Regions from separate parts of the Pseudomonas sp. PME37.24/025 genome, predicted to be linked through region 1. Evidence: predicted binding sites of a transcription regulator. Region 1 holds the regulator's gene; each other region holds the start of a gene.
The links. Region 1 encodes sigma-54, which starts transcription at its own class of promoters, with help from an activator protein. Its sites were predicted from a motif close to ANTGGCATNNANNTTGCTNT; they were not measured.

Region 1 (7,392 bases):
CAGGCGGATCAGGCGTACCAGCACGCCCATGGCGATCGGGTCCTGGCCAACAAAGGGCTCGTCATACATGAGGATTTGCGGATCGAGAGCAATGGCCCGGGCCAGCGCAACGCGACGCTTCATGCCGCCGGACAATTCGTCAGGCATCAGGTCAATGGCGCCACGCAAGCCCACGGCCTGCAATTTGAGCAGGACAATGTCGCGGATCATTTCTTCCGGCAGCTCGGTATGAACACGCAGCGGAAAGGCGACGTTCTCGAACACATCAAGGTCGGTAAACAGTGCGCCGCTTTGAAACAGCACACCCATTTGCTTGCGCGCATCGAACAGATCGCTGCGCGACAACGTCGGCAGGTTCTGGCCATTGACCCAGACTTCGCCGCTGGTAGGGCGCAATTGTGCACCTATCAGCCGCAGCAGCGTGGTCTTGCCACACCCGGAAGGCCCCATGATGCCGGTGACCTTGCCGCGTGGTATGCGGATATCGACGTTATTGAAAATGCTGCGCGCACCGCGCTTGAAGGTCAGTCCCTTCAGCTCGACCGCGTAGGCGTTATCGGCACTCATCTAAACTCCTTGCGATGCAGCCTCTCACTCGGACGCCTGGCTTTCTGGCGAAAGCACATACCTCCCCGGGCAGGCCGAACTGGCGGCGAACTATATCACCGCAAAGGCCAAGCGCCCAAGGCCCAAGCCGGGCACGTTCAGCATCATGACCACCTGAAATCATCTATTTAGAGAGATTCGGTAACAAGTAATGACAAACCGCGACGAACTTGCGTGAGGGTTTTGATCATTACCGTTATAATCGCCGCCTTTTCATCAGGCTATTCGATTTCCGACATGAACCAATCCAGCGACCTGATTCAATCAGCACAACGTACCATCCGCCTCGAACTGGAAGCCGTACAAGGTTTGCTGCCCCATATCGATGCAGATTTCGTACGTGCTTGCGAGATGATTCTGGCCAGCAAAGGCCGCGTAGTCGTGGTCGGCATGGGCAAATCGGGGCACATCGGCAACAAGATTGCCGCCACCCTGGCCAGCACCGGCACCACGGCCTTTTTCGTGCACCCGGCCGAGGCCAGCCATGGCGACATGGGCATGATCACCCGTGACGACATCATTCTGGCGCTGTCGAACTCCGGTTCCACCAACGAAATCGTCACCTTGCTGCCGCTGATCAAGCGCCAGGGCATTCAAATGATCAGCCTGACCGGCAATCCCGAGTCGCCGCTGGCCAAGGCAGCGGAAGTCAACCTCAATGTAAGCGTCGAACACGAAGCCTGTCCGCTGAACCTGGCACCCACCTCGTCGACCACCGCAGCGCTGGTCATGGGTGATGCTCTCGCCGTTGCCTTGCTTGAAGCTCGAGGCTTTACCGCTGAAGATTTCGCTTTTTCCCACCCGGGCGGTGCCCTTGGCCGCCGCTTGTTGCTGAAAGTGGAAAATGTCATGCATGCCGGCACCGAATTGCCGCAAGTGACATGCGGTACGCTGCTCAAGGATGCCTTGATGGAAATGACCCGCAAGGGGTTGGGCATGACCGTCGTACTAAGCACAGATGGAAAACTTGCCGGGATCTTCACCGACGGCGACCTGCGTCGCACTCTGGACCGCACCATTGATATCCACAGCACGACCATTGATGAAGTGATGACAGCCCACGGCAAGACCGCACGCGCCGAGATGCTCGCCGCCGAGGCGCTGAAAATCATGGAAGACCATAAAATCAACGCACTGGTAGTAGTCGACAGCGAAGACCGTCCGGTCGGCGCCTTGAACATGCACGACTTGCTGCGTGCGGGAGTAATGTAATGGGCACGGACCTGCTGCAACGCGGCAAACAGATCAAACTGGCGGTGTTCGACGTTGATGGCGTGCTGACCGACGGGCGCCTGTACTTCCTCGAAGACGGTAGCGAATTCAAGACGTTCAACACCCTCGACGGCCAGGGCATCAAGATGCTGATGGCCGCCGGCGTGCAGACCGCTATCATCAGCGGCCGCAAGACCCCAGTGGTTGAACGGCGCGCGAAGAACCTCGGTATTCCACACCTTTATCAGGGTCGCGAAGACAAACTGGTGGTGCTCGACGAACTTCTTGCCCAGCTCAACCTGAGCTATGAACAAGTGGCCTACCTTGGCGACGACCTGCCGGACCTGCCAGTGATTCGCCGCGTAGGCCTGGGTATGGCGGTGGCCAACGCTGCCAGTTTCGTGCGCGAACATGCCCACGGCATCACCCAGGCCCGCGGTGGCGAGGGTGCTGCTCGCGAATTCTGCGAATTGATCCTGCGCGCCCAGGGCCACCTCGATGCGGCCAACGCCGCGTACCTGTGAGCCCATCATGCTGAGCAAAAAAATTCGCAACATCCTGGTGTTCGGTTGCATAGCAGCGATTTTTGCGGCGGTCGGCTACTGGAACATCAGCCCGGAACGCTTCCTCGACAAGCCGGTGGCGAAGATCGATGAAAGCGCGATCGACTATTACGCCGTCAACGCCCACAGCGTGCAGTACCTGCCTGACGGCAAACTGCAATACGAGATGACGTCGGACAAGGTCGAACACCTGAAAGCGACCGAAGTGACGTTGCTGACCAATCCTGACCTGAACATGTTCCGCGGCACCGAATTCCCGTGGCATGTCCAGAGCGAGAAGGGTGAAGTCAATCCGGACGGCACTCAGGTCGAGCTGATTGATTCAGTACGTATCACCCGTTTCGACGAAAAAAACCGCAAAACCCTGATTACCACCACCCGTATGACAGTGTTCCCGCAGCAGCAATATGCGCAGACCGATCAACCCGTTAGAATCGACGGCGCTGGCGGTGTATCGACAGGCAACGGAATGAAAGCGTACTTGAAAGAAAGCAGGATACACCTGCTATCGAACGTAAGAGGACAGTATGAGGCTCGTTAAAACTCTCCCTATTTTGCTCAGTCTGGGCGCAGCACTGGGAAGCGTGAGCGCCTGGGCTCTGCCGAACGATCAAGAGCAGCCTATCCGCATTCAGGCCGACGATGCCCAACTGGACGACAAGAATGGCGTTGCCACCTATAAAGGTGACGTGATCATTACCCAGGGCTCGATGAAGGTTACCGGCAACACCGTGACCATCACCCGCACCCCGGCTGGCGACATCGACGTGGTGACTTCGGTGGGCAACCTCGCCTATTTCGAACAACTGCAAACGGCGGGCGATACCAAGCCGGTTCAGGGCTACGGCGTAACTATCCAGTATCACGCCTCGCAAAACCGCGTCGTGCTGATCGATCGCGCCAAAGTCATCGACAAGGACAACAACGTCACCCAAGGCGAGAAAATCGTCTACGACACGGTCAAAAAGCTTGCGAGCGCCGGTCGCGCCACGGGTAACAAGGTCACTGAGGCACGTCCTCGCATTGACATGGTGATCCAGCCGAAGAAGAAAACCGACGAGCAAAAGGCCCAGTAATGGCAACTCTGAAAGCTCAGCATCTGGCCAAGAGCTACAAGAGCCGCCAGGTCGTGCGCGACGTCAGCCTGTCCATCGACAGCGGTCAGATCGTCGGCCTGCTTGGTCCCAACGGTGCCGGTAAAACCACTTGCTTCTACATGATTGTCGGCCTGGTGCAGGCCGATCAGGGTCGCGTACTGATCGATGATCTGGACGTCAGCCACCAGCCGATGCACGGCCGTGCGAAGGCAGGTATCGGCTATCTTCCGCAAGAAGCGTCGATCTTCCGCAAACTGTCGGTGGCCGACAACATCATGGCCATCCTCGAGACCCGCAAGGAACTCGACAAGGCTGGTCGTCGCCAGGAGCTGGAAAGCCTGCTGCAGGAATTTCACATCCACCACATCCGCGACAACCTCGGCATGAGCCTGTCCGGTGGTGAACGCCGCCGCGTGGAAATCGCCCGGGCACTGGCCACCAATCCGAAATTCATCCTCCTCGACGAACCTTTCGCCGGCGTGGACCCGATTTCGGTGGGCGACATCAAGCAGATCATCCATCACCTCAAAGCCAAAGGCATTGGCGTACTGATTACGGACCACAACGTCCGCGAAACCCTGGATATCTGCGAAACCGCCTACATCGTCAACGATGGCCAACTGATCGCTGAAGGCGACTCTGCCACCATCCTGGCCAATGAACTGGTCAAGGAAGTGTATCTGGGCCATGAGTTCCGCCTGTAAGCACTGAGGTGCCCGGGTCGCCGAGAGCGCGCTCGCTTCAATAAAAAATCAATAAGTTTTTATTGTTACAGCGCTCTAGGCAAACACTTCAGTTTCGGGCATATAATTTGCTTATGTTTGGCGCTTCGGCGCTCTGTAGTGGATGGCGCATGTGCGCCGGCGAATAAGGTGTTAAGCCCCTGCCATGAAACCATCGCTAGTCTTGAGAATGGGCCAGCAGCTGACGATGACACCGCAGCTGCAACAGGCCATCCGCCTGCTCCAATTGTCGACCCTGGACCTGCAACAGGAAATCCAGGAGGCCCTGGAGTCCAATCCGATGCTCGAACGCCAGGAAGAAGGCGACGACTTCGATAACGCCGACCCCTTGGCCGATAGCGCCGAACAGAAACCCAACGCCGACATTCAGGAACCCTCCTACCAGGAAACCGCCCCAACGGTGGATAACCTTGAGGAAGGCGACTGGAACGAGCGCATCCCCAACGAATTGCCCGTCGACACGGCCTGGGAAGACGTCTACCAGACCAGTGCCAGCAGCCTGCCGAGCAACGATGACGACGAGTGGGATTTCACCACCCGCACATCGGTCGGTGAAAGCCTGCAAAGCCATTTGCTCTGGCAACTGAACCTGGCACCGATGTCCGACACCGATCGCCTGATCGCCGTGACCCTGATCGACTGCATCAACAATCAGGGCTACCTGGACGAAACCCTCGAGGAAATCCTCGAAGCCTTCGACCCGGAACTGGACATCGAACTGGACGAAATCGAAGCCGTCCTGCACCGCATCCAGCAATTCGAACCCGCTGGCATCGGCGCCCGCAACCTCGGTGAATGCCTGCTGCTGCAACTGCGTCAGCTGCCCGCCAAGACCCCTTGGCTGGCCGAGGCCAAGCGTCTGGTCACCGATTACATCGACCTGCTCGGCAGTCGCGACTACAGCCAGCTGATGCGCCGCATGAAGCTCAAGGAAGATGAACTGCGTCAGGTCATCGAATTGGTCCAGAGCCTCAACCCGCGCCCGGGCTCACAAATCGAGTCCACCGAAGCCGAATACGTCGTTCCCGACGTGATCGTGCGCAAGGACAACGAGCGCTGGCTGGTGGAACTGAATCAGGAATCGGTGCCACGCCTGCGGGTCAACGCCCAATACGCCGGTTTCGTGCGCCGCGCCGATACCAGCGCTGATAACACGTTCATGCGTAATCAGCTGCAGGAAGCTCGCTGGTTCATCAAAAGCCTGCAAAGCCGCAATGAAACCCTGATGAAAGTCGCCACCCAGATCGTCGAGCATCAACGCGGCTTTCTTGAATACGGTGACGAAGCCATGAAGCCGCTGGTGCTGCACGACATCGCCGAAGCGGTGGGCATGCACGAATCGACGATTTCACGGGTGACCACGCAAAAATTCATGCATACCCCACGGGGCATCTATGAACTGAAATACTTTTTTTCCAGCCACGTCAGTACCTCCGAAGGCGGTGAATGCTCGTCCACGGCGATCCGCGCGATCATCAAAAAACTGGTTGCCGCGGAAAATCAGAAAAAGCCGTTGAGTGACAGCAAGATCGCTGGTTTACTGGAGGCACAAGGCATTCAGGTAGCCCGTCGCACCGTCGCCAAGTACCGCGAATCCCTGGGGATCGCGCCTTCCAGCGAACGGAAGCGGTTGATGTAACCGCCGGGCTCGCCACAGCGTTCCAGTGGCAGGCATTTCTGCCTGCCGCTTTATGCACTGGCAACGAAGGAGAAGCTGTATGCAAGTCAACATCAGTGGACACCAACTGGAAGTGACCGAACCTCTGCGCACCTACATCGGCGAAAAACTCGACCGATTAGAGAGGCATTTCGACAAGATCACCAATGTGCAAGTCACGATGAACGTCGAAAAACTGCTGCAGAAGATCGAAGCCACGCTGCATATTCCCGGCGGAGAAGTGGTCGCCAATGCCGAGCATACGGACATGTATGCCGCCATCGACCTGCTGACCGACAAGCTGGATCGCCAACTTAAAAAGCATAAGGAAAAGACCCAGAGCCTCCTCCAGGGCGCGACCGGTCGTTAACACTCCCAATCCATGATCCGACTAGAAACCATCCTGACCCCCGGCCGTTCCCAAGTGAACGCGCCGGGTGGCAGTAAAAAGAAAGCCCTCGAGCAAATTGCCAACCTCATCCACCGCGAAGTACCGGATCTGGAAATGCAGGACGTCTTCGAGGCCCTGATTGCCCGTGAGAAACTCGGTTCTACCGGTTTCGGCAACGGCATCGCCATTCCCCACTGCCGGCTTAAAGGCTGCACCTCGCCAATCAGTGCGCTGTTGCACCTGGAAGCCCCTATCGATTTCGACGCCATTGACGGCGCCCCGGTTGACCTGCTGTTTGTGCTGCTGGTCCCGGAAGCCGCCACCGATGCACACCTGGAATTGCTCCGCCAGATCGCCAGCATGCTGGATCGCAAGGAAGTGCGTGAAAAACTGCGCAGCGCCCCGAGCAACGAAGCCTTGTATCAGGTTGTCCTGGACGAGCAGAACGGTCACTAATCATGCGCCTGATCATTGTCAGTGGCCGCTCCGGCTCAGGTAAAAGCACCGCCCTCGATGTTCTCGAGGACAACGGCTATTACTGCATCGACAACCTGCCTGCCGGCTTGCTGCCGGAACTGGCCGAACGCGCGCTGATTCACACCGAACTGGCACAACCGCTGGTGGCCGTATCCATCGATGCCCGCAACCTGCCAAGCCACCTGTCACGGTTCCCCGAATTGCTGGAAGAGGTCCGCAGCCGGCATATACAGTGCGATGTGCTGTATCTGGACGCCGACGAAGAGACCTTGCTCAAACGCTTTTCGGAAACCCGCCGTCGTCACCCGCTGAGCAGCGCCAATCGCTCGCTGGCGGAGGCAATACAGGACGAAACCAATCTGCTGGGGCCGATTGCCGATCTGGCTGACCTCAAGGTCAACACCACCAATCTGAACCTGTATCAGCTGCGCGATACCATCAAGTTGCGCCTGCTGAATCAGCCGGAACCGGGCACTGCGTTCCTGGTGGAATCTTTCGGCTTCAAGCGAGGCATGCCGGTGGACGCCGATCTGGTGTTCGACGTGCGCTGCCTGCCCAACCCTTACTGGAAGCCGGAGCTACGGGCACAGTCCGGGCTCGATCAACCGGTGGCCGAGTACCTAGCGGCGCAGCCGGATGTCGAAGA
Region 2 (7,392 bases), on a different contig from region 1:
TGTTCCAGACCGGCAATGCCGTTCAGGGCCGAGGCGTAGACGACTTTGAAGTCCAGCTGTTCTTCGGTAGCACCGAGGTTGTCGAACAGGTCGAAGATCTGGTCCAGAACCCAGTCCGGACGCGCGCCTGGACGGTCAACCTTGTTGATGACCACGATTGGACGCAGGCCGGCTTCGAAAGCCTTCTTGGTCACGAAACGGGTTTGCGGCATAGGGCCGTCTTGAGCGTCAACCAGCAGCAGAACGGAGTCAACCATCGACATTACGCGTTCAACTTCGCCGCCGAAGTCGGCGTGGCCCGGGGTGTCCACGATGTTGATGTGGTAGCCGTTCCAGTTGATGGCGGTGTTTTTCGCCAGAATGGTAATACCGCGTTCTTTCTCCTGGTCGTTGGAGTCCATCACGCGCTCGTCGTTGAGCTCGTTGCGCTCCAGGGTGCCGGATTGACGCAAGAGTTTGTCTACCAGGGTGGTTTTACCATGGTCAACGTGAGCAATGATGGCGATGTTGCGTAGATTTTCGATCACTTGTGTATCTCGATCAGAGGATTCGGTGTGCTGACAAGTCTTGGCAGCGATTTACAGTAGAGTCCGGCAAAGCCGTTACAGCTTGACGGCGGCGTCGGGGGGCCGGTGACGCAGGCCACAGGCAAACAGCCCCGGGCACTTAGCTCGGTCGATAAACGCGCACATTGGCATGCCCCTCACTGAGCAAATGGTGGGCATGCAGGCGACTCATCACGCCTTTGTCGCAATACAACAGGTACTGGCGAGTAGGGTCCAGTTCCTTGAAACGAGCGTTCAATGCATAAAACGGCATCGTCTGCACCTCAATGCCAGCGAGTTCCAGCGGCTCGTCTTCAGCGACATCCGGGTGACGGATGTCGATGATGATCTGGCCCGCCAGTGCTTCGCTGACTTCTTCGATCTGCAAATCCTGGCCCAATTCGTCGATCACGCGATCGATCGGCACCAGTTTGGCGTTCTCGAGCGCACGCTCGAGCACTGCCATGTCGAATTCTTTCTCTTCATGCTCCACGCGTGGACGCTTGGCGTGGGTCTTTGGGTTCACCGAGATGACCCCGCAGTATTCCGGCATGTGCTTGGCGAAATCGGCAGTACCGATTTCGTTGGCCAGGTCGATGATGTCCTGCTTGTGGCTGGCGATCAGCGGGCGCAAGACCAGCTTGTCGGTCACGCAGTCGATCACGGACAGGTTCGGCAACGTCTGGCTCGACACCTGGGAAATCGCTTCGCCGGTGACCAGCGCTTCGATCTCCAGCCGATCGGCAATACGGGAAGCAGCGCGCAACATCATACGCTTCAAAACTACGCCCATATGACTGTTATCGACTTTCCCGAGAATTTCTCCCAGTACTTCCTCGAACGGCACACTGACAAATAACACGCGTTGGGAGCTGCCGTACTTCTTCCAGATGAAGTGCGCGACTTCCATCACGCCCAGTTCGTGGGCACGTCCGCCCAGATTGAAGAAGCAGAAATGGCTCATCAGCCCGCGGCGCATGATCTGGTAGGCGGCGACGGTGGAATCGAAGCCACCGGACATCAGTACAAGCGTCTGTTCCAGGGCACCCAGCGGATAACCGCCGATGCTGTTGTGCTGGCTGTGGATCACGAACAACCGTTTGTCGCGAATTTCGATGCGAACTTCGATTTCAGGCTCTTTGAGCGAGATTCCGGCGGCACCGCACTGACGACGCAGTTGGCTGCCGACGTATTTCTCGACGTCCATGGAGCTGAATTCGTGCTTGCCGGCACGCTTGCAGCGCACCGAAAAGATCTTCCCGGCCAGCGAATCACCGAAATGCTGCTTGCACTTGGCAACGATGTCATCGAAATCGCCCAACGGGTATTCATCGACCTGCAGGAAATGCGCGATGCCCGGCATGCAGCTCAGGCGCTCGGTCATCTCCTTCAGGGCTTTCGGCTCGCTGACGCGGGTTTCCAGCTCGAGATTGTCCCACACACCGTTCACCACCACGGCCGGGTCCAGATCGCGGAGCACGGTACGGATGTTTTTGGCCAACTGGCGGATGAAACGCATCCGTACCGGGCGGCTCTTGATGGTGATCTCGGGGAAGACTTTTACGATTAGTTTCATGAAAACAGCGCGCGCTGGGCCAGCCGAAAAAGGGGGGCGCGGATTATAGCGGAAATTGCTCAAGGTTTAACCAGTTAATGTACAGAAGGTTTTGCGTGCACCAAAACGGGTCATTTATGGATTTCGACGCTACATTACAGGGCGAGGTTTGGCGCTTTTCGAGGCTTTGCACCTTTATAAGCGTGAAATTGGGGCAAAAAACCCATGGTGGGGCACTGGCATGCAATTTGCTCCCTTGTGAGGCAGGTTGCCATGGCAGAGTATTCGCGCCGGCATCACCCACATTCTAAGGGCATCCACTACTAAGCCCGAAGCCACCCGGAGGACACTATGTCGAAGTCGGTTCAACTCATCAAAGATCATGACGTCAAGTGGATTGATCTGCGCTTCACGGACACCAAAGGCACTCAGCACCACGTGACCATGCCGGCTCGCGATGGGCTGGATGAAGCTTTCTTCGAAGAAGGCAAAATGTTCGACGGTTCCTCCATCGCTGGCTGGAAAGGCATCGAAGCTTCCGACATGATCCTGATGCCGGACGACAGCACTGCCGTTCTCGACCCGTTCACCGAAGAGCCGACCCTGATCCTGGTTTGCGACGTGATCGAGCCTTCGACCATGCAAGGCTACGACCGTGACCCACGTGCGATCGCCAAGCGTGCCGAGGAATACCTGAAGTCGACCGGTATCGGCGACACCGTATTCGTTGGTCCAGAGCCTGAGTTCTTCATCTTCGACGAAGTGAAATTCAAGTCCGACATCTCCGGTTCGATGTTCAAAATCTTCTCCGAACAAGGTTCGTGGATGTCCGACCAGGACGTGGAAGGCGGCAACAAAGGCCACCGTCCAGGCGTCAAAGGCGGCTACTTCCCGGTTCCGCCGTTCGACCACGACCACGAAATCCGTACCTCCATGTGCAACGCCATGGAAGAAATGGGCCTTGTCATCGAAGTTCACCACCACGAAGTGGCGACTGCCGGCCAGAACGAAATCGGCGTGAAGTTCAACACCCTGGTTGCCAAGGCTGACGAAGTTCAAACCCTGAAGTACTGCGTACACAACGTTGCTGACGCATACGGCCGCACCGCGACCTTCATGCCTAAGCCTCTGTACGGCGACAACGGTTCGGGTATGCACGTTCACCTGTCCATCGCCAAAGATGGCAAGAACACCTTCGCTGGCGAAGGCTATGCCGGCCTGTCCGACACCGCTCTGTACTTCATCGGCGGCATCATCAAGCACGGTAAGGCTCTGAACGGCTTCACCAACCCGTCGACCAACTCCTACAAGCGTCTGGTCCCAGGTTTCGAAGCTCCAGTGATGCTGGCCTACTCGGCTCGTAACCGTTCGGCTTCGATCCGTATTCCTTACGTGTCCAGCCCTCGCGCTCGCCGTATCGAAGCTCGCTTCCCGGATCCAGCAGCTAACCCGTACCTGGGCTTCGCTGCACTGTTGATGGCTGGCCTGGACGGCATCCAGAACAAGATCCACCCTGGCGACGCAGCTGACAAAAACCTGTACGACCTGCCGCCTGAAGAGGCGAAAGAGATCCCACAAGTTTGCGGCAGCCTGAAAGAAGCCCTGGAAGAGCTGGACAAAGGTCGTGCGTTCCTGACCAAAGGCGGCGTTTTCAGCGACGATTTCATCGACGCTTACATCGCTCTGAAAAGCGAAGAAGAAATCAAGGTTCGTACCTTCGTACACCCACTGGAATATGAGCTGTACTACAGCTGCTGATCCGGTAGCGCCGCGCTACGCGGCGTGACAAAAGAGAGGCCTCCTTCGGGAGGCCTTTTTTATGGGCGACCGTCTGTCATCGGATGCCCGGTTGCGTGCATCATGGCCCTCATCCGATAAAGCCGAGATACCCATGCGCCTACGCCCATGCCTTGCCCTGCTCACCGCCCTGCTGACCAACAGCGCTTTTGCCAGCCCAGCCCCCGCCGCCCTCGCCCCGTTGCTTGGCACCATCGAAGAACGCCTGGCGATTGCCGATCAGGTCGCGCTGAGCAAATGGGACAGTGGCAAACCGGTCGAAGACCGCCAGCGCGAGCGCGAAGTCATTGCCGGTGCCGTCGCCCTGGCACCTGCCTATAAATTGAGCAACGAAGCCGTCGAACAGTTCTTTTCGGCGCAGATCGAGGCCAACAAACTGGTGCAATACGCCCACCTGTCTGACTGGCACGCGCAAGGCAAGGCGCCCAACGATCCTCGCCCCGATCTCGTCGGGCAGATCCGCCCACAACTTGATCAGTTACAAAAACGCCTGCTGCAACAACTGGCCGATTTCAGCCCTTATCGCAACGACCCGCAGTGCCCGTCGTGGCTGGCCAAGGCCAATAAAACCGGCGACCACGCGCCATTGCGCGAGCTTGCCCAGGTACGCGCCACCGCCGAGCTGTGCAGCGCCAGCCGCTGAGCCGGTCTGCCGGCGTGCGCTGAAGTGCTCTATGCTGTCGCCATGAACGGAACAGGGCCGGACACTTGCCCAACGGCCAATGGAAGCCTGCAATGCGCTCATTGTTGTTATGCCTGCTTGTGCTGATCGCCCTGCCCGCCGCCGCGCAGATCTACAAGTACACCGACGCCAGCGGCAACACCGCCTACAGCAATCAACCGCCCTATGGCGTTAAAGCTCAGCCCGTGGAGTTGCCACCGCTCAACAGCGTCGAGACTCAACCGCCGAGCGAGCCTGTTGCGCCTGCGCAATCCAGCAGTAGTGAACAGCCCAACAGCACCTATCAGGTGCTGGAGCTGACCGGTCTGCCCACCGAAGAAGCCCTGCGCGCCAACAACGGCACGTTCACTGTCGGTGTATTGATCCAACCGCGCCTGCAAGGCTCTCATCGTTTGAGGTTGTTACTGGACGATCAACCCTACGGCCAACCGAGCAACGTCCCGATTCTGCAACTGGTGAACATCGATCGAGGCGAACACCGCCTCGCGGTTCAGGTGATCGATGGGCAAAACGTCGTGCAACAGAGCCCCACCGTGACTTTCACCGTGCAACGGGTGCATAAACCTTGAGGTTCTGGCTGTTGGTCGCCTGCCTGATCAGCCTGCCGGCAATGGCCGAAGTTTTCACCTACCTCGACGCCCAGGGCAACCGGGTTTTCACCGATCAGCCGGGCACCCGTAACGCCAAGCGTGTGCCACTGGCGACCAGCAATCGAATGTCAGCCAACCCGAGCGGTGCCGCACCCATGACGGCCGCGAAAAACCAGGCCAAACCCCTGTTTCATTACGACATGCTTCGCGTACTGGTTCCGGAACCGGACGCCACGATCCGTAGCACTGCCGGTGAATTGATCGTCAGCGTTACCAGCGAACCCGGCCTGCAACAGGGCCATCGCTACCGTTTGCTGCTGGATGGCCAACCCACCGCCGAGCCAGGCCCGAGCCCAGTGTTCGCCCTGAGCAACATCGACCGCGGCAGCCATCACCTGTCGGTGGAAATTCTCGACGAACAGGGCCGTACCGTCGAACGCACGGCCAATCAACCGTTCCATATGCTGCGCATTTCCCTGGCGCAGAAACGCCAGGTCAATCCCTGCGTCCTTACAGACTACGGCCAACGGCCGGAATGCCCCCTCAAAGACAAACCCGAAGAAGAAAAAAGCTTCTGGCACTGATGCCAATCAGTTAAGCGAAGGCGCGTCAGACGCAAAACCTGTGGCGAGGGGGCTTGCCCCCGTTGGACTGCGAAGCGGTCCTAAAACCTGCAATCTCGTTCTGCCAGGCACACCGCATGCATCGGATTTGCGACTGCTTCGCAGCCGAGCGGGGCGATGCGGCGTTCCGACAAGCCCCTCGCCACAGGTTCTGCACTTGGCGCACAGACTAGAGTTACCTCCCGTGCTTCTTTTACTTCGTTCAGCTTTGCGCACCATATTGGTGCAATAGAGTGCACAGTACTCACATGCGAACCCATTTTGGTTCAAAAGTACCCGCGAAAGCTGGCAGAACGCCACGAAAATGAGCGTAAAACGCCTGTTTCAGGCTCTAAACGCTTCTTTTCGGAGCCTTGGTTTGGTTTTTGCATTTTCCTTGCATCGGCGCGCTATCCACGCGCATGCCCTGCTCCAAAAGAGGTCCTGATGACCATTAGCGACGCACTACACCGCTTGCTACTCGACAACCTGACCACCGCCACCATTCTGCTCGACGCCGAACTGCGCCTTGAGTACATGAACCCGGCGGCGGAGATGCTGCTGGCCATCAGCGGCCAGCGTAGCCATGGGCAATTCATCAGCGAGTTGTTCACCGAATCCACCGAAGCGCTGAATTCCCTGCGCCAGGCAGTCGAGCAGGCGCATCCGTTCACCAAGCGCGAAGCCATGCTCACCGCCCTCACCGGACAAACCCTGACCGTCGACTATGCCGTGACGCCCATCCTGAGCAATGGCGCTACGCTGCTGTTGCTGGAGGTTCACCCGCGTGACCGCTTGCTGCGGATCACCAAGGAAGAGGCGCAGCTGTCGAAGCAGGAGACCAGCAAGATGCTGGTACGCGGCCTCGCCCACGAAATCAAAAACCCTCTCGGCGGGATTCGCGGCGCGGCTCAGTTGCTCGCCCGTGAATTGCCGGAAGAAAGCCTGCGCGATTACACCAACGTCATCATTGAAGAAGCCGATCGTCTGCGCAATCTGGTGGATCGCATGCTCGGCTCCAACAAATTGCCGTCACTGGCCATGTGCAACGTCCATGAAGTGCTGGAGCGCGTGGGTCAGTTGGTAGAGGCCGAAAGTCAGGGCTGCATCACTTTGGTGCGTGACTACGACCCAAGCATTCCAGATGTGTTGATTGATCGCGAACAAATGATTCAGGCCGTCCTGAACATCGTGCGCAACGCGATGCAGGCCATCAGCAGCCAGAACGAACTGCGCCTTGGCCGCATCAGCTTGCGTACCCGCGCCATGCGCCAGTTCACCATCGGCCACGTGCGCCATCGCCTGGTGACCAAGATCGAAATCATCGACAACGGCCCGGGGATCCCCGCTGAGCTACAAGAAACCATCTTCTTTCCCATGGTCAGCGGTCGCCCGGACGGTACCGGGCTCGGCCTGGCCATTACCCAGAACATCATTAGCCAGCACCAGGGCCTGATCGAATGTGACAGCCATCCAGGCCACACCACGTTCTCGATCTTTCTGCCACTGGAACAAGGAGCCACATCGACATGAGCCGTAGTGAAACCGTGTGGATCGTCGATGACGACCGTTCTATCCGTTGGGTCCTGGAAAAAGCCTTGCAGCAGGAAGGCATGACCAC
Region 3 (7,392 bases), on a different contig from region 1:
CGTACCCACGACATGAACACCGCCAACTGGATCCCTGACCTGTTCATGAAGCGCGTCTTCGATGACGGCAAGTGGACCCTGTTCTCGCCGTCCGAAGTGCCGGACCTGCACGACCTGACCGGCAAGGCTTTCGAAGAGCGTTACGAGTACTACGAAGCCCTGTCCGAGTACCCGGGCAAGATCAAGCTGTTCAAGACCATCCAGGCCAAAGACCTGTGGCGCAAAATGCTGTCCATGCTGTTTGAAACCGGCCACCCATGGCTGACCTTCAAAGACCCGTGCAACCTGCGCAGCCCGCAGCAGCACGTGGGCGTGGTTCACAGCTCGAACCTGTGCACCGAGATCACCTTGAACACCAACAAGGACGAGATCGCCGTTTGCAACCTGGGCTCGATCAACCTGCCGAACCACATCACCAACGGCAAGCTGGACACCGCCAAGCTGGAACGCACCGTGAACACCGCCGTTCGCATGCTCGATAACGTTATCGACATCAACTACTACTCGGTGCCACAAGCGAAGAACTCCAACTTCAAGCACCGTCCGGTCGGTCTGGGCATCATGGGCTTCCAGGACGCTTTGTACCTGCAGCACATTCCTTACGGTTCCGACGCTGCCGTCGAGTTCGCCGACAAGTCGATGGAAGCGGTCAGCTACTACGCGATCCAGGCTTCCTGCGACCTGGCCGACGAGCGCGGCGCTTACGAGACGTTCCAGGGTTCGCTGTGGTCCAAAGGCATCCTGCCGCTGGATTCGCAACAGATCCTGATCGAGCAACGTGGCCAGAAGTACATCGACGTTGACCTGAACGAATCCCTGGACTGGGCACCGGTTCGTGCCCGCGTTCAGAAAGGCATTCGTAACTCCAACATCATGGCCATCGCACCGACCGCGACCATTGCCAACATTACTGGCGTGTCGCAGTCGATCGAACCGACTTATCAGAACCTCTATGTGAAATCGAACCTGTCGGGCGAATTCACCGTGATCAACCCGTACCTGGTTCGCGATCTGAAAGCTCGCGGCCTGTGGGACTCGGTCATGATCAACGACCTGAAGTACTACGACGGTTCGGTACAGCAGATCGAGCGTATCCCGCAAGAACTCAAAGAGCTCTACGCGACTGCGTTCGAAGTGGACACCAAGTGGATCGTTGACGCGGCCAGCCGTCGTCAGAAGTGGATCGACCAGGCTCAATCGCTGAACCTGTACATCGCTGGCGCTTCGGGCAAGAAGCTGGACGTGACCTACCGCATGGCTTGGTACCGTGGTCTGAAAACCACTTACTACCTCCGTGCCCTGGCCGCGACCAGCACTGAGAAGTCGACCATCAACACCGGTAAGCTGAACGCTGTTTCCAGCGGCGGCAACCACGGTGAAGATTCGGTTCTGGCGGCTCCTGCCGGTCCTGCTCCAGTGCCGAAGGCTTGCGCCATCGACGAGCCGGATTGCGAAGCTTGCCAATAAGCTGAGCCGGTGAGCGCTGAAAGGCGCTTACCTCGACAACCCCCGATCAGTCCTCTGGATTGGTCGGGGGTTTTCTTTTGCCTTGAGGAACGTGGTGGCCGGTCTGACGCCATCGCGGGCAAGCCACGCTCCCACAGGATTTTGTGTGTTCATGGTTTCCACTAACGACACAAAACCCTGTGGGAGCGGGCTTGCCCCGGGCGGCGTTCCGACGAAGGGGTCAGCACAGACAACCAAAACCTTATGCACTGACAAAATTCCCGGCCATAAAAAACCCCTCTTGCGAGGGGTTTTTTATGCAGCGATACCCAGCATCAGGTCATCTGAATGATGGTCTGCATGATGGTGCTCTGGGTGGAGATGGTCTTGGCGTTTGCCTGGTAGTTGCTCTGCGCCTTGATCAGATCAACCAGTTCGTTGGTCAGGTTGACGTTGGACTCTTCCAGGGAGTTGGACACGACCGAACCCAGGGTACCGGTCTTCGGCGCATCGACGCCGGCCACGCCGGACGCAAAGGTTTCTTTCCAGCGGGTACCGCCCACTGGCTGCAAGCCTTGCTCGTTGGCGAAGCTGGCGACCGCTACCTGGCCGATGGCCTTGGTTTGCTGGTTGCTGAAGTTGGCGGTCATGACGCCGCTGGCGTCGATGGTCAGGCTGGAGATCTGGCCGGTGGCGTAGCCGTCCTGGAATTGGGCGGTACGAGCGGTTGGCGAGTTGTAAGAGGTGGTCAACGCCATGTTGAACGCAATACCACCCGTGGCCGCGACGGAACCGTTCGGGCCCCAGGTCACAGGAGTCGTTGCGGCGTTGGTCACGGCACCAGGCACCCAACCGGTCATGGTCAACGTGTTGCCAGTCTGGGTCCAGCCAGCACCCGCCGTCAGCGTATTGATGCTGCCGTTGGAGTTGAATGTGATGTCGGCGGTGATCGCCACTGGAGGCGTGGTTGCAGGGTTGGCCGGGGAACGACCGTCCATGTAAGTGTGAACACGCCAAGCGTTGGTACCCGTTTTCACGTAGTACTGATCCATGGTGTGCTCGTTACCCTGGCTATCGTAGACCTTGGTAGAAATGGTCTTGTTATAGCTGTTGGTATCGGTAGGACTGAACGGCGTCACCGTCGGTGTTGTTTCAGCCGAGTTCAGGTTCATCGTCTGATCAACCTTGGTCGTCGGGTTCGGTTTCAGACTCGAAGTATCAATCTTCAAATCGGTCAACACACCGTTGATGATCTTGCCATTGGAGTCGACGCCATAACCCTGCAGACGGTTGCCGTTGTTATCAACCACATAGTTTTCAGCATCGGTCTTGAACGCACCGGCACGGGTGTAGCTCAGGGAACCGTTGTCGCTGAGGATGAAGAAGCCGTTGCCCTGGATGCCCATGTCGAGCACGTTGCCGGTGTTGTTCACGTCGCCCTGGCTGAACTGCTGGGAAACGTTGGCCAGACGCACGCCATTACCAATGGTCTTGCTGCCGGTACCCAGGCGAGTGGCTGAGTACACGTCTTCGAATTCTGCACGGGACGATTTGAAACCGGTGGTCGCGACGTTGGCGATGTTGTTGCCGGTCACGTCCAGTTGCTTGTTGGCTGCATAGAGACCGCTAAGGCCGATATTGAAAGACATATTCCACTCCTTTGTGCCGTGCTAGTCGGCTCTATATACCAATGGTTTGAACTTTGGACAGGGCAACGCTGCCCATGCCTGCCAGGTTCAGCATCAACTCACCGCCGGTCTGGCTGATGGTCACGCTGTTGACCGTTGCCGGCAGGTAAGTAATCAGTGAGGTGTTCGTGCCGTCGATGGTGGTCGTCGCGCCAAAGGTGTAAGTACCCGCCGGTGCCACCACACCCGCATCGTCCTTGCCGTCCCAGATGAAACTGGCGTTGCCGGCGCTTTGGCTGCCCAGGTCGAGGGTGCGGATGGTCGTGCCTGCAGAGTTGGTGATCTTGACGGTGGCCGCGGAAACCGATGTCGGTACCACGACGGTACCGTTGAGGCTCTTGGAGGTGTCAACCACCGTTTTGTCGGTCTGCGCGACGACCGAACGCCCCACCAGCGAAGAAGCCTGCAAGGCTTGCGACGAGTTGTAGTTGCCCGCAATACCGCTGACAGTGTCGTTCAGCGTGGTGATACCTTCCAGGCTACTGAACTGCGCCAGCTGGGCCACGAACGCGCTGTTGTCCTGAGGATCGAGCGGGTTCTGGTTTTTCAGCTGAGTCACCAGCAATTGCAGGAACGCATCCTTGCCCAGCGCCTGGCCGCCGGTAGCGGCCGAGGTCAGGCTGTCTTTGGTGGTAGGGGTCTGGACCGAAGAGCTGGCCAGAACATCGCTGATAACGCTCATATGAATCGCCCCTTATCACTGACCGAGGGTCAGGACCTTCTGCATCATGGTTTTGGCGGTGTTCATCATTTCGGCGTTGGTCTGGAACGAACGGCTCGCGGAAATCATGTCGGCCATTTCTTCGACGACGTTGACGTTCGGGTAGTAGACGTAGCCCTTGGCATCGGCGGCCGGATGGTTCGGCTCGTAGCGCGCTTCAAGGTTGCTCTGGTCTTCGACCACGCCCAGCACTTGCACGCCTTGACCGGCCGCGTCCTGGTTCTGGAACAGCGAATCGCTGCCGCCGCTCTGGCCACCCTGGAACATGGTGGCGAACACCGGGTGACGGGCACGGTAGGTCTGGTCGATGCTCGACGAGACGGTCTCGGCGTTGGCGATGTTCGAGGCCACGGTGTTCAGGCGCGTGGTTTGCGCACTCATGCCGCTACCGGCAATGTTGAAAACACTGGATAGGGACATGGATTACTCTCCGCGCAGGGCTGACACGAGCCCTTTGAATTTACTGTTGAGCAGGGTGAAGCTGGCCTGGAAGTTGACCGCGTTTTCCGCGTAGTTCGACTGTTCCAGCTGGGCGTCCACGGTGTTCTGGTCAATCGACGGTTGCATCGGCGTGCGATACATCAGCGACTCATCGCCGCTGCCCATGCCTTCAGCTTCGATATGACGGCTGTTGGTCATGTTCAAGGCGAACTTGCCGTTTTTGGTTTTCTCGTTCTGCTCGGCGAGCACTTTCGAGAAGTCCAGATCCCGAGCCTTGTAGTTCGGGGTATCGGCGTTGGCGATGTTGTTGGCCAGGACTTCGGCACGCTGAGCGCGGAAGCCCAAGGCTTGTTCGTGGATACCGAGCGCTTTATCGAAGCTGATGCTCATGTCGGGAAACCTTCGGGTGACCTGATTTTTCGTACGATGGATATAGCAAGCGGCGTGCCAATTCAAAAAAGCCCGTAAACCGGGGCTTTGCGCGCGGTGGCAAGGCGGCAATGCCAGAAAAGCGGCAACCGATTTCCGCCGCCTGCCGCTTTTCTGCCGCTTATCACCAATCGCCAGAACAACAACTGACCCTGTGGGAACGGACTGTGGCGAGGGGGCTTGCCCCCGTTTGAGTGCGTAGCACTCACAGGATTTTTGCTACATCAGAGATTTTAGGTCTGCTTCGCAGCCCAACGGGGGCAAGCCCCCTCGCCACAGTTCGCTCCCACAGCGGGATGACGGTGGACTTGCGAAATCATCAGGCACAAAAAAACGGGAGCCCCTGAGGACTCCCGTTTTTTGATGAAGCAACGAATCACTTCGCCTTGTAAATGATCCCCGGGCTGCACTGGACCATTTGATAATGATCCGGCAAACCGTTCAGCGCTTCGGACGCGCCAAGGAACAGATAGCCGCCGGGCTTGAGCGTGCTGTGGATGCGCAACAGGATGTCTTTCTTCACCTCGGCGGAGAAGTAAATCAGCACGTTGCGGCAAAACACGATGTCGAACTTGCCCAGGCTCGCGTAGCTGTCGAGCAGGTTGAACGAGCGAAATTCCACGCGACTCTTGATCGGTGCCTTGATGGCCCAGCGTCCCGGCCCTTTCGGGTCGAAGTAACGCTGAAGGCGCTCGGGCGACAGACCGCGACCGATGGCCAGGCTGTCGTATTCACCGGTCTTGCAGTTGGTCAGCATGGTGCCGGACAGGTCCGTGGCAACGATCTGCACGCCCATCTTCAGCTGGCCCATGTTGACCCGCTCGAACTCATCGATGGACATCGACAGCGAATACGGTTCCTGACCCGACGAACACGCCGCCGACCAGATCCGCAGGCGCTGTCCGGGGCTTGCCTTGATCGACTCAGGCAATACCTTGTTCTTCAAGACTTCAAACGGATAGGTGTCACGAAACCACAGGGTTTCGTTGGTGGTCATGGCATCCACCACTAGCTCGCGCAAACCGCTGCGCGGTTGGGTCTGGATGCGCTGAACCAATTCACCCAGCGATTTGATGCCCTGCTGTTCCATCAGTTTGTTGAGACGGCTCGAGACCAGGTATTGCTTGTTTTCACCGAGCAAAATGCCACAGGCTTTTTCCAGGAAGACCCGGAACTGTTCGAAATCCAAATTACCCGTAGACAATGATGCGGCCTCTTAAATCGTGTTGACCGCCAGGGGCAAAGCGCCCCTAGCTGATATCTGCTGCTTTGATCCGGTCGACCACCCGGGATGCCAAGTCATCAGGACGGAACTTGGCCAGGAAGTCATCGGCACCGACTTTCTTGACCATCGCCTGATTGAACACACCCGACAACGAAGTGTGCAGGATGATATGAAGCTTTTGCATGCGCGGGTCGGCGCGGATCTCGGCCGTCAGGGTGTACCCGTCCATCTCCGGCATCTCGATGTCGGAGATCATCATCAGGAACTCGTCTTCCGGCTTCTTGCCCTCATCGACCAGCTTGCGCAGGTAATCCAGCGCTTGCCGACCGTCGTTCAACGCCACCACTTCGACGCCGATCGTTTGCAGACAACGCGTGACTTGCTTGCGCGCCACCGATGAGTCATCGACCGTCAGCACGCGCAAGGACAACGCCTTGTGCTGAGTCTCGACATCCACCACGCCCACCGAAATCGCTTCCGGTGTCGGCGCCACTTCCGCCAGCACCTTCTCGACGTCGATGATTTCGACTAACTGGTTGTCGACCCGAGTCACAGCCGTCAGGTAGTGGTCGCGCCCGGTGCCCTTGGGTGGCGGATGAATCTCTTCCCAGTTCATGTTGACGATGCGCTCCACCGAGCGCACCAGGAAACCCTGGGTCTTGGTGTTGTACTCCGTGATGATCACGAAGGGATTGCTTTGATCTTTCAGCGCTCCGGAACCGGTCGCCATCGCCAGATCCAGAATCGGAATGGTCGCCCCCCGAATATTTGCCACACCGCACACGACAGGACTGGACTTGGGCATCAGGGTCAGCTTGGGGCATTGCAGCACCTCACGAACCTTGAATACGTTGATCCCATACAGCTGCTGGCCGTCGAGACGGAACAACAACAGCTCAAGGCGATTCTGCCCTACCAGTTGCGTGCGCTGGTTCACCGAATCCATTACACCAGCCATGCCAGACTCCTACACCAACGCTAAGTGTGTTGCGACGCACATTCATCACTAAACGGCACGGCGCTTGCTTTTTAACTCTTATGAACACAGAACCGACATTTTTTCGACGCCTGACATCAACCTGCCGCAGATTGCGCGGCGTGTTGTCGGCCGTTTGCCTGTTCAACGCTGGCAGCCCTGCCCTTGCTGACGCGGTTACCTTGCCTGACATGCTTATCGGCGTCACTCAGGGCTTTCTTGAATTCACCGTAGAAGACTATCTGGCCACGAGTCAAACACAAGGGCGCTACGAGATCGAGGTCAACCAGCTCGATCCACGCCTGCGCATGCCCATGTGCGACAAGGAATTGACAGCCACCCTCGAGAGCCCCGCCAGGCCTCTGGGCCGGGTCACGGTCAAGGTTCGCTGCGAGGGCGCATCCCCCTGGACAGTCTTCGTACCCGCTCAAGTACGGCTGTTTCGCGACATCGTGACCACCACCCG
Region 4 (7,392 bases), on a different contig from region 1:
CCAGCAGGGTGCGAATCCCGCCGAAGCGATCCGCCAGCGCGCCGCCCAACGGACGCATCAGGCTGCCACCGAACACACAAGCAGCAGTGTAGTAGCCGGCGGTCACCGGGCTCAGGCCGTATTGGTCGTTGAAGTAGCCGGGCAGGGCGCTGGCCAGACCGATGAAGCCACCGAAGGTCACGCTGTAGAAAAACATGAACCACCAGCTGTCCCGGTCACCCAAGGCCTTGAAATAGTCAGACACGGACTTGGCTTTCGGGCGCTCGGGTGCATTTTTGGCCAGCCAGGCGAAGACGATCAAGGTCAGGATCAGCGGGATCAGGGCGAAGCCGAACACGTTGCTCCAGCCAAATGCAGCGGCCAGTACCGGGGCGATCAAGGCCGCGAGGACGGTGCCCGAGTTACCGGCACCGGCGATGCCCATGGCTTTGCCCTGGTGCTGGGGCGGATACCATTGCGAGGCCAACGGCAGGGCGACGGCGAAGGACGCACCGGCCATGCCGAGGAACAGGCCCAGCAACAGCGCTTGCTCGTAACTGTGGATGCCGACTTTCCAGGCGACGAACAGGGCGCAGATGACGATCACCTGGCCGATTATCCCGGCGGTTTTTGGCGACAGACGATCAGCCAGCAGGCCCATCGCAAAGCGCAATACGGCCCCGGCCAGAATCGGCGTGGCCACCACCAGCCCGCGCTGTTGGGTGGTCAGGTGCAGATCAGCAGCGATCTGCACCGCCAAAGGGCCGAGCAGGTACCAGACCATGAAACTCAGATCGAAATAGAGGAAGGCTGCGAACAGTGTCGGGGTATGGCCGGATTTCCAGAAGCTTGAATTCATCGCGCACCTCAGCTGTCAGGCGTATCAAGAAGGAGTCATGAGCTTGCAGGTGGGGCGCCACAATGGCCGCACCACCAGCCCCGGTCTCTGGGGCCAAAACGGAAAAACGCCGCTACCCGATCCGCCAAGGGGGCGAATGAGGTGAGCGACGTCTTTGTCGTAGGTGGGGCAACCGCCGTTGGTTACCTTGCAGGGTTTTACTTAGCGAGATTTGTGCCAACAGGCGGTTGTTGTGGCTATAGAGGTTGTTGTGGCGAGGGAGCTTGCTCCCGCTCGGCTGCGAAGCAGTCGTAAATCCTGCACCCGGTTTGCGTCTGATACACCGGATTGGCTGGTTTTGGGGCTGCTTCGCAGCCCAGCGGGAGCAAGCTCCCTCGCCACAGGAGTGAGGCAGTCAACCCAACAACTCACTCATGGCAATGATCTGCTCCGCCACCTGTATCAGCTTCTGCTGGCGGCTCATGGCCTGGCGGCGCATCAGGGTGTAGGCCTCTTCTTCGTTGCAGTCCTTCATCTTCATCAGTAGCCCCTTGGCCAACTCGATGCGCTTGCGCTCGGCCAGTTGCTGGTCGCGGGCGTGCAGTTGCGCGCGCAGGGCCTGGTCGCTTTCAAAGCGCGCCATGGCCACGTCGAGAATCGGCTGCAAGCGTTGTGCGTGAATGCCTTCGACGATGTAGGCACTGACGCCGGACTTGATTGCCCGGCGCATCACGTCGGGGTCGTGCTCGTCGGTGAACATCACAATCGGCCGTGGTTGGTCACGGGTCACCAGCACCACTTGCTCCATCACATCGCGGCTCGGTGACTCGGTATCGATCAGGATCACGTCCGGGCGCACCGTTTCGACGCGCGCGGGCAGGTCAATGGTCAGGCCGGACTCGTCGATGACCTCGAACCCGGCTTCGGTCAGGGCCGCTTTCAGACGTCCGACTTTTTTCGCAGTGTCATTGATCAGCAGGATACGCAACATATTCGTAGGCTCCTGTCAGCGGCTGGCGAGAAGGGGAGCGCTGTCGCTCATGGCGTGCAGCGTGAAGCTGCGGGCATAGCCGGCCGGGTCCGAACCGTCCCAGACTTTGCCGTCGATCAATTGACTGCTGCGCATTTCCTGACTCCGGGCGGGCACACCGACAGCAGTGGCGGCCTCACGGTATAAGTCTAGTTGCTGGACCTGACGGGCCACGCCGAGGTAATCCGGGTCGTCACGCAGTAAACCCCAACGCCGGAACTGGGTCATGAACCACATGCCGTCGGACAAATACGGAAAATTGACCTCGCCACCACCGTGGAAACGCATGGCGTGCGGGTCTTGCCAGCAATTGCCCAAACCGTCGGCGTAGTCACCGAGCAAGCGTGGTTCGATGCAATCGAGCGGTGCATCCAGATACTCAGGTGCGCTCAACAGTTGCGCGGTGCTGCGGCGATTTTCGCGGCTGGCTTCGATGAATCGGCTGGCTTCGAGGATCGCCATCACCAATGCCCGTGCGGTGTTGGGGTATTGCTCGACAAAGGCGCGGGTGCAGCCGAGGACTTTTTCCGGGTGATCGGGCCAGAGGGTCTGGCTGGTGGCCATCGTAAACCCGAGATTCTGCTGCACCGCACTGGCCGCCCACGGCTCGCCGACACAGAAACCGTCGATGCGTCCGGCTTGCAGGTGCGCGACCATTTGCGGCGGCGGTACCACCACGCTGTCGACATCCTGCAATGGATGAATACCCTGGCTCGCGAGCCAGTAATACAGCCACATAGCGTGGGTGCCCGTAGGAAATGTCTGAGCGAAGGTCAGTTTTGGGCGACTTTGGTGCACGTGCCGGTCCAATGCTTCAGGACTGGTCACGCCCAAGGCCTGCAAGCCGTGGGAGAGGTTGATGCTCTGGCCGTTCTGGTTCAGGCCCATGAGCACGGCCATGTCGGTGGACGCTACGCCGCCGATGCCCAGGTGCACGGCGTAAATCAGGCCGTACAGGCTGTGGGCGGCGTCGAGTTCGCCGCTGACCAGTTTGTCCCGCAGGTTGGCCCATGACGATTGGCGCTTGAGGTTCAGGGTCAGGCCGTACGGTTGGGCGAAGCCCTGAGTGGCCGCGACCACCACTGAGGCGCAGTCGCTCAGGGCCATGAAGCCGAGGTTGATTGCGGTTTTTTCCGGGGCATCGCTGCCATTGACCCAGGCCAGTGGGCCGGTTGATGGTTCGTTCATCGATTTCGCACCTTCCAAAAAAAAAGCGTCGTCCCAAGGCCCTTGCGTGGGCAAAGCCGGGTGACGACGCCATTGTCCTTCCACTCATCCCGCCGTTGGCATGAGTGCTGATGCCTGTGACGGTGCAAGGCATATGCCATCGCTGGCTGATTTTGTTGCGCGCCTCGCGTGAAGCCCTGATGCGCGGCTATAATCGCCGCCTCTCATCGCCAACCGAGTCAAGCCTGCCCATGTACACCCTGGCCCGTCAGCTGCTGTTCAAACTTTCCCCGGAAACCTCCCACGATCTGTCCCTGGACCTGATCGGCGCGGGCGGGCGTTTGGGCCTCAACGGCTTGCTGTGCAAGGCGCCGGCGAAACTGCCGGTAACGGTCATGGGCCTGGAGTTCCCGAACCCAGTGGGGTTGGCGGCCGGTCTGGACAAAAACGGCGCGGCGATCGATGGCTTTGCTCAATTGGGTTTCGGTTTCGTCGAAATCGGCACCATCACGCCGCGTCCGCAACCGGGCAACCCGAAACCACGGATTTTCCGCTTGCCGGACGCCGAGGCGATCATCAACCGCATGGGCTTCAACAACCTCGGCGTCGATCACTTGCTCGCTCGCGTGGCGGCGGCCAAGTACAAGGGCGTGCTGGGCATCAACATCGGCAAGAATTTTGATACGCCAGTTGAACGTGCGGTCGATGACTACCTGATCTGCCTGGACAAGGTCTATGCCCACGCCAGCTACGTGACGGTCAACGTCAGCTCGCCGAACACCCCGGGCCTGCGCAGCCTGCAATTCGGCGACTCGCTCAAGCAGTTGCTCGCTGACCTGGCCACGCGCCGGGCGGAACTGGCCCTGCGTCACGGCAAGCATGTTCCGCTGGCGATCAAAATCGCGCCGGACATGACTGATGAAGAAACCGCCCAAGTCGCCCAAGCGTTGATCGAAACCGGGATGGATGCGGTGATTGCCACCAACACCACCCTGAGCCGTGTTGGCGTAGAAGGCCTGGAACATGGTGACGAGGCGGGCGGATTGTCCGGTGCACCGGTTCGCGACAAGAGCACTCACACGGTGAAGGTGCTGGCGGCGGAACTGGCCGGTCGCTTGCCGATTATTGCCGTTGGCGGCATCACCGAAGGCAAGCACGCGGCTGAGAAAATCGCCGCGGGTGCGAGTTTGGTGCAGCTTTACTCCGGCTTTATCTACAAAGGCCCGGCGCTGATTCGTGAATCGGTGGATGCCATCGCAGCCCTACGCTGAAACCTGGGTAGCCTTGGGTAAAGGCTTTTGTGGCGAGGGAGCTTGCTCCCGTTCGGCTGCAAAGCAGTCGTAAATCCTGCAATCGCGTTTTACCTGATACACCGAGTTGATTGGTTTTTGGGGCCGCTTCGCAGCCCAGCGGGAGCAAGCTCCCTCGCCACAAAAGCCCACCGCAATTTTTGCAGGCATAAAAAAGGGCTCCTCGAAGGAGCCCCTGGGCCGAAGCCCGCCGTCCGGATGGGACGTGCGTGGTTAAGTCGTTGCGTAATCAGATTGTCGTGTCGGAGTGTGTGCCCTGTATTAGCCGACGGCGTGAAGTTCGTTGAGTCTGTGGATTCCCGCAGTGCCGGTCATACCGTCCCAGTTGTCGCCGCGTCCTTCTCGCCAGCCATTGATCCAGGCTTGGCGTACCGACGGTAGAGTAAAAGGGCAAAGCTCACGGGATTTACCACCAACGCCATATTGATATCCGCGCAAAAATGCTCTTTCCAACGGATCACGCTTAAGTCTTCTCATAGGGTGTTTCCCTCACTTGTTGACTGTATGTATCGCGTCGACCTCAATCGAGGTCAGGCAGAAAAATTCTGCCGTTGGTGGCTCGCTGCCGGCGTCGCGAGCCAAGGTGTTGACGCCGTTGCGACGTCAACCTGAGTTGAGTTCTAACCAATGCGTCACATCGAGGGAATGATCGTTTTGTCATAAGAACGTAACCATAAAGATGCTATGGCCATAAGTAACACGATATTTGGCCCGTGTTTATTGGCCAAAGCCCGGTATGATTGGCCCTGCGCTGGAGGATGGAGTAAGCCTTTAACGAGAATGACACCCGTTGCACTCGGGGACTATTCGACGAAGGGTCGACTTATGACATTTTGTTGCATCAACTTTTATATCTGTCCTGGCATCTAAGCTCTTTTAACCCGAGCAGTCAGGGTGGAAGGCACACCTTCGTGCCACGCGGGCGTTCTGTTAGAAAAACGCCTGATTGAAAACCGGATCGGCAATGCGTTGCCGGTTCACTTAGCTAAAGGCTCTGGAATTACCATGTCCGATCGTTTCGAACTCTTCCTCACTTGCCCCAAAGGCCTTGAAGGCCTGCTCATCGAGGAAGCCGTCGGGCTTGGCCTTGAGGAAGCACGTGAGCACACCTCGGCTGTGCGCGGCATGGCCACCATGGAAACCGCCTATCGCCTGTGCCTGTGGTCGCGTCTGGCGAACCGCGTGCTGCTGGTGCTCAAGCGTTTCCCGATGAAGGACGCCGAAGACCTCTACCACGGCGTGCTGGATATCGAGTGGCAAGACCACATGCTCAACGACGGCACCCTGGCCGTCGAATTCAGCGGTCACGGCTCGGGCATCGACAACACCCATTTCGGCGCCTTGAAAGTCAAAGACGCCATCGTCGACAAACTGCGTACTCCGCAAGGCGACCGTCCGTCCATCGACAAGCTCAACCCGGATCTGCGCATTCACCTGCGCCTGGACCGTGGCGAAGCGATTCTTTCTCTCGACCTGTCCGGTCACAGCCTGCACCAGCGCGGTTATCGCTTGCAGCAAGGCGCGGCACCGCTGAAGGAGAACCTCGCGGCGGCGATTCTGATCCGTTCCGGCTGGCCACGAATTGCCGCCGATGGCGGCGCGCTGGCTGACCCGATGTGCGGTGTCGGTACGTTCCTGGTCGAAGCCGCGATGATCGCCGCCGACATGGCGCCGAACCTGCGTCGCGAGCAATGGGGTTTCACCGCCTGGCTCGGTCACGTACCGGCGCTGTGGAAAAAGCTCCACGAAGAAGCCACCGAACGCGCCGCAGCTGGTCTGGCCAAGCCACCGCTGTGGATTCGCGGTTACGAAGCTGACCCGCGCCTGATTCAACCGGGCCGCAATAACGTCGAACGTGCTGGCCTGAGCGAGTGGATCAAGATCTACCAGGGCGAAGTCGCGACGTTCGAGCCGCGCCCGGACCAGAACCAGAAAGGCCTGGTGATCTGCAACCCTCCGTACGGCGAGCGTCTGGGCGATGAGGCGAGCCTGCTCTACCTCTACCAGAACCTCGGCGAACGTCTGCGTCAGGCGTGCCTGAACTGGGAAGCGGCGGTGTTCACCGGCGCCCCGGACCTGGGCAAGCGTATGGGCATCCGCAGCCACAAGCAGTACTCGTTCTGGAACGGTGCCTTGCCGTGCAAATTGCTGCTGATCAAGGTCACGCCGGACCAGTTCGTCACCGGCGAGCGTCGTACTCCGGAACAGCGCCAGATCGAGCGCGAACAGGTCGAGTCCGATGCGCCGTCGAACATCGAAGCGCCGGGCAAATACGAGAAGTACAACAAGAACGGTAACCCGATCAAACCGGCCCCGGTGGTGATCGAGCAACCGCGCTTGAGCGAAGGCGGGCAGATGTTTGCCAACCGCCTGCAAAAGAACCTCAAGGCCCTCGGTAAGTGGGTCAAGCGTGAAGGCATCGACTGCTACCGCGTCTACGATGCCGACATGCCGGAATATTCCATGGCCATCGACCTGTATCACGACTGGGTCCACGTTCAGGAATACGCCGCACCGAAATCCATCGACCCGGAAAAAGCCTCGGCGCGGATGTTCGATGCCCTGGCGGCAATCCCGCAAGCGTTGAACATCGACAAGAACCGCGTGGTGGTCAAGCGTCGCGAGCGTCAGAGCGGCACCAAGCAGTACGAACGCCAGAGTGCACAGGGCAAGTTCAATGAGGTCAACGAAGGCGGCGTGAAGCTGCTGGTGAACCTCACCGACTACCTCGACACCGGGCTGTTCCTCGACCACCGGCCGATGCGCATGCGAATCCAGAAAGAGGCGGCCGGCAAGCGCTTCCTCAACCTGTATTGCTACACCGCGACCGCCAGCGTTCATGCCGCCAAGGGTGGCGCGCGCAGCACCACCAGCGTCGATCTGTCGAAAACCTATCTGGATTGGGCGCGTCGCAACCTGTCGCTGAACGGTTTCTCCGACAAGAATCGTCTGGAGCAGGGCGATGTGATGGCCTGGCTCGATGCCTGCCGTGACGAGTACGACTTGATCTTCATCGACCCGCCGACCTTCTCCAACTCCAAGCGCATGGAAGGGATTTTCGACGTGCA

Region 2: a site for sigma-54 is predicted at 2,336-2,355, ahead of glnA (glutamate--ammonia ligase). Genes of this name have one in related genera too.
Region 3: a site for sigma-54 is predicted at 4,729-4,748, ahead of flgB (flagellar basal body rod protein FlgB). Genes of this name have one in related genera too.
Region 4: a site for sigma-54 is predicted at 3,157-3,176, ahead of ACZ3HH_RS14675 (CmpA/NrtA family ABC transporter substrate-binding protein). Genes of this name have one in related genera too.

The regions. Positions count from the first base shown of each region.
Region 1 covers NZ_JBVHNK010000012.1:120,519-127,910, forward strand. Annotated here, with positions in the region: gene ACZ3HH_RS21935 (ATP-binding cassette domain-containing protein) at 1-567, opposite strand, end outside; gene ACZ3HH_RS21940 (KpsF/GutQ family sugar-phosphate isomerase) at 844-1,818, shown strand; gene ACZ3HH_RS21945 (KdsC family phosphatase) at 1,818-2,342, shown strand; gene lptC (LPS export ABC transporter periplasmic protein LptC) at 2,350-2,922, shown strand; gene lptA (lipopolysaccharide transport periplasmic protein LptA) at 2,909-3,457, shown strand; gene lptB (LPS export ABC transporter ATP-binding protein) at 3,457-4,182, shown strand; gene ACZ3HH_RS21965 (RNA polymerase factor sigma-54) at 4,367-5,860, shown strand; gene hpf (ribosome hibernation-promoting factor, HPF/YfiA family) at 5,940-6,248, shown strand; gene ptsN (PTS IIA-like nitrogen regulatory protein PtsN) at 6,261-6,725, shown strand; gene rapZ (RNase adapter RapZ) at 6,728-7,392, shown strand, end outside.
Region 2 covers NZ_JBVHNK010000002.1:217,111-224,502, reverse strand. Annotated here, with positions in the region: gene typA (translational GTPase TypA) at 1-527, opposite strand, end outside; gene thiI (tRNA uracil 4-sulfurtransferase ThiI) at 667-2,121, opposite strand; gene glnA (glutamate--ammonia ligase) at 2,452-3,858, shown strand; gene ACZ3HH_RS04255 (chorismate mutase) at 3,992-4,540, shown strand; gene ACZ3HH_RS04250 (DUF4124 domain-containing protein) at 4,633-5,148, shown strand; gene ACZ3HH_RS04245 (DUF4124 domain-containing protein) at 5,145-5,753, shown strand; gene glnL (nitrogen regulation protein NR(II)) at 6,219-7,304, shown strand; gene ntrC (nitrogen regulation protein NR(I)) at 7,301-7,392, shown strand, end outside.
Region 3 covers NZ_JBVHNK010000009.1:155,695-163,086, reverse strand. Annotated here, with positions in the region: gene ACZ3HH_RS17750 (ribonucleoside-diphosphate reductase subunit alpha) at 1-1,467, shown strand, start outside; gene flgE (flagellar hook protein FlgE) at 1,782-3,095, opposite strand; gene flgD (flagellar hook assembly protein FlgD) at 3,127-3,816, opposite strand; gene flgC (flagellar basal body rod protein FlgC) at 3,832-4,275, opposite strand; gene flgB (flagellar basal body rod protein FlgB) at 4,279-4,686, opposite strand; gene cheR (protein-glutamate O-methyltransferase CheR) at 5,102-5,929, opposite strand; gene ACZ3HH_RS17720 (chemotaxis protein CheV) at 5,976-6,908, opposite strand; gene flgA (flagellar basal body P-ring formation chaperone FlgA) at 6,989-7,392, shown strand, end outside.
Region 4 covers NZ_JBVHNK010000007.1:197,145-204,536, reverse strand. Annotated here, with positions in the region: gene ACZ3HH_RS14685 (nitrate/nitrite transporter) at 1-838, opposite strand, end outside; gene ACZ3HH_RS14680 (ANTAR domain-containing response regulator) at 1,233-1,808, opposite strand; gene ACZ3HH_RS14675 (CmpA/NrtA family ABC transporter substrate-binding protein) at 1,824-3,035, opposite strand; gene ACZ3HH_RS14670 (quinone-dependent dihydroorotate dehydrogenase) at 3,266-4,285, shown strand; gene rmf (ribosome modulation factor) at 4,586-4,801, opposite strand; gene rlmKL (bifunctional 23S rRNA (guanine(2069)-N(7))-methyltransferase RlmK/23S rRNA (guanine(2445)-N(2))-methyltransferase RlmL) at 5,330-7,392, shown strand, end outside.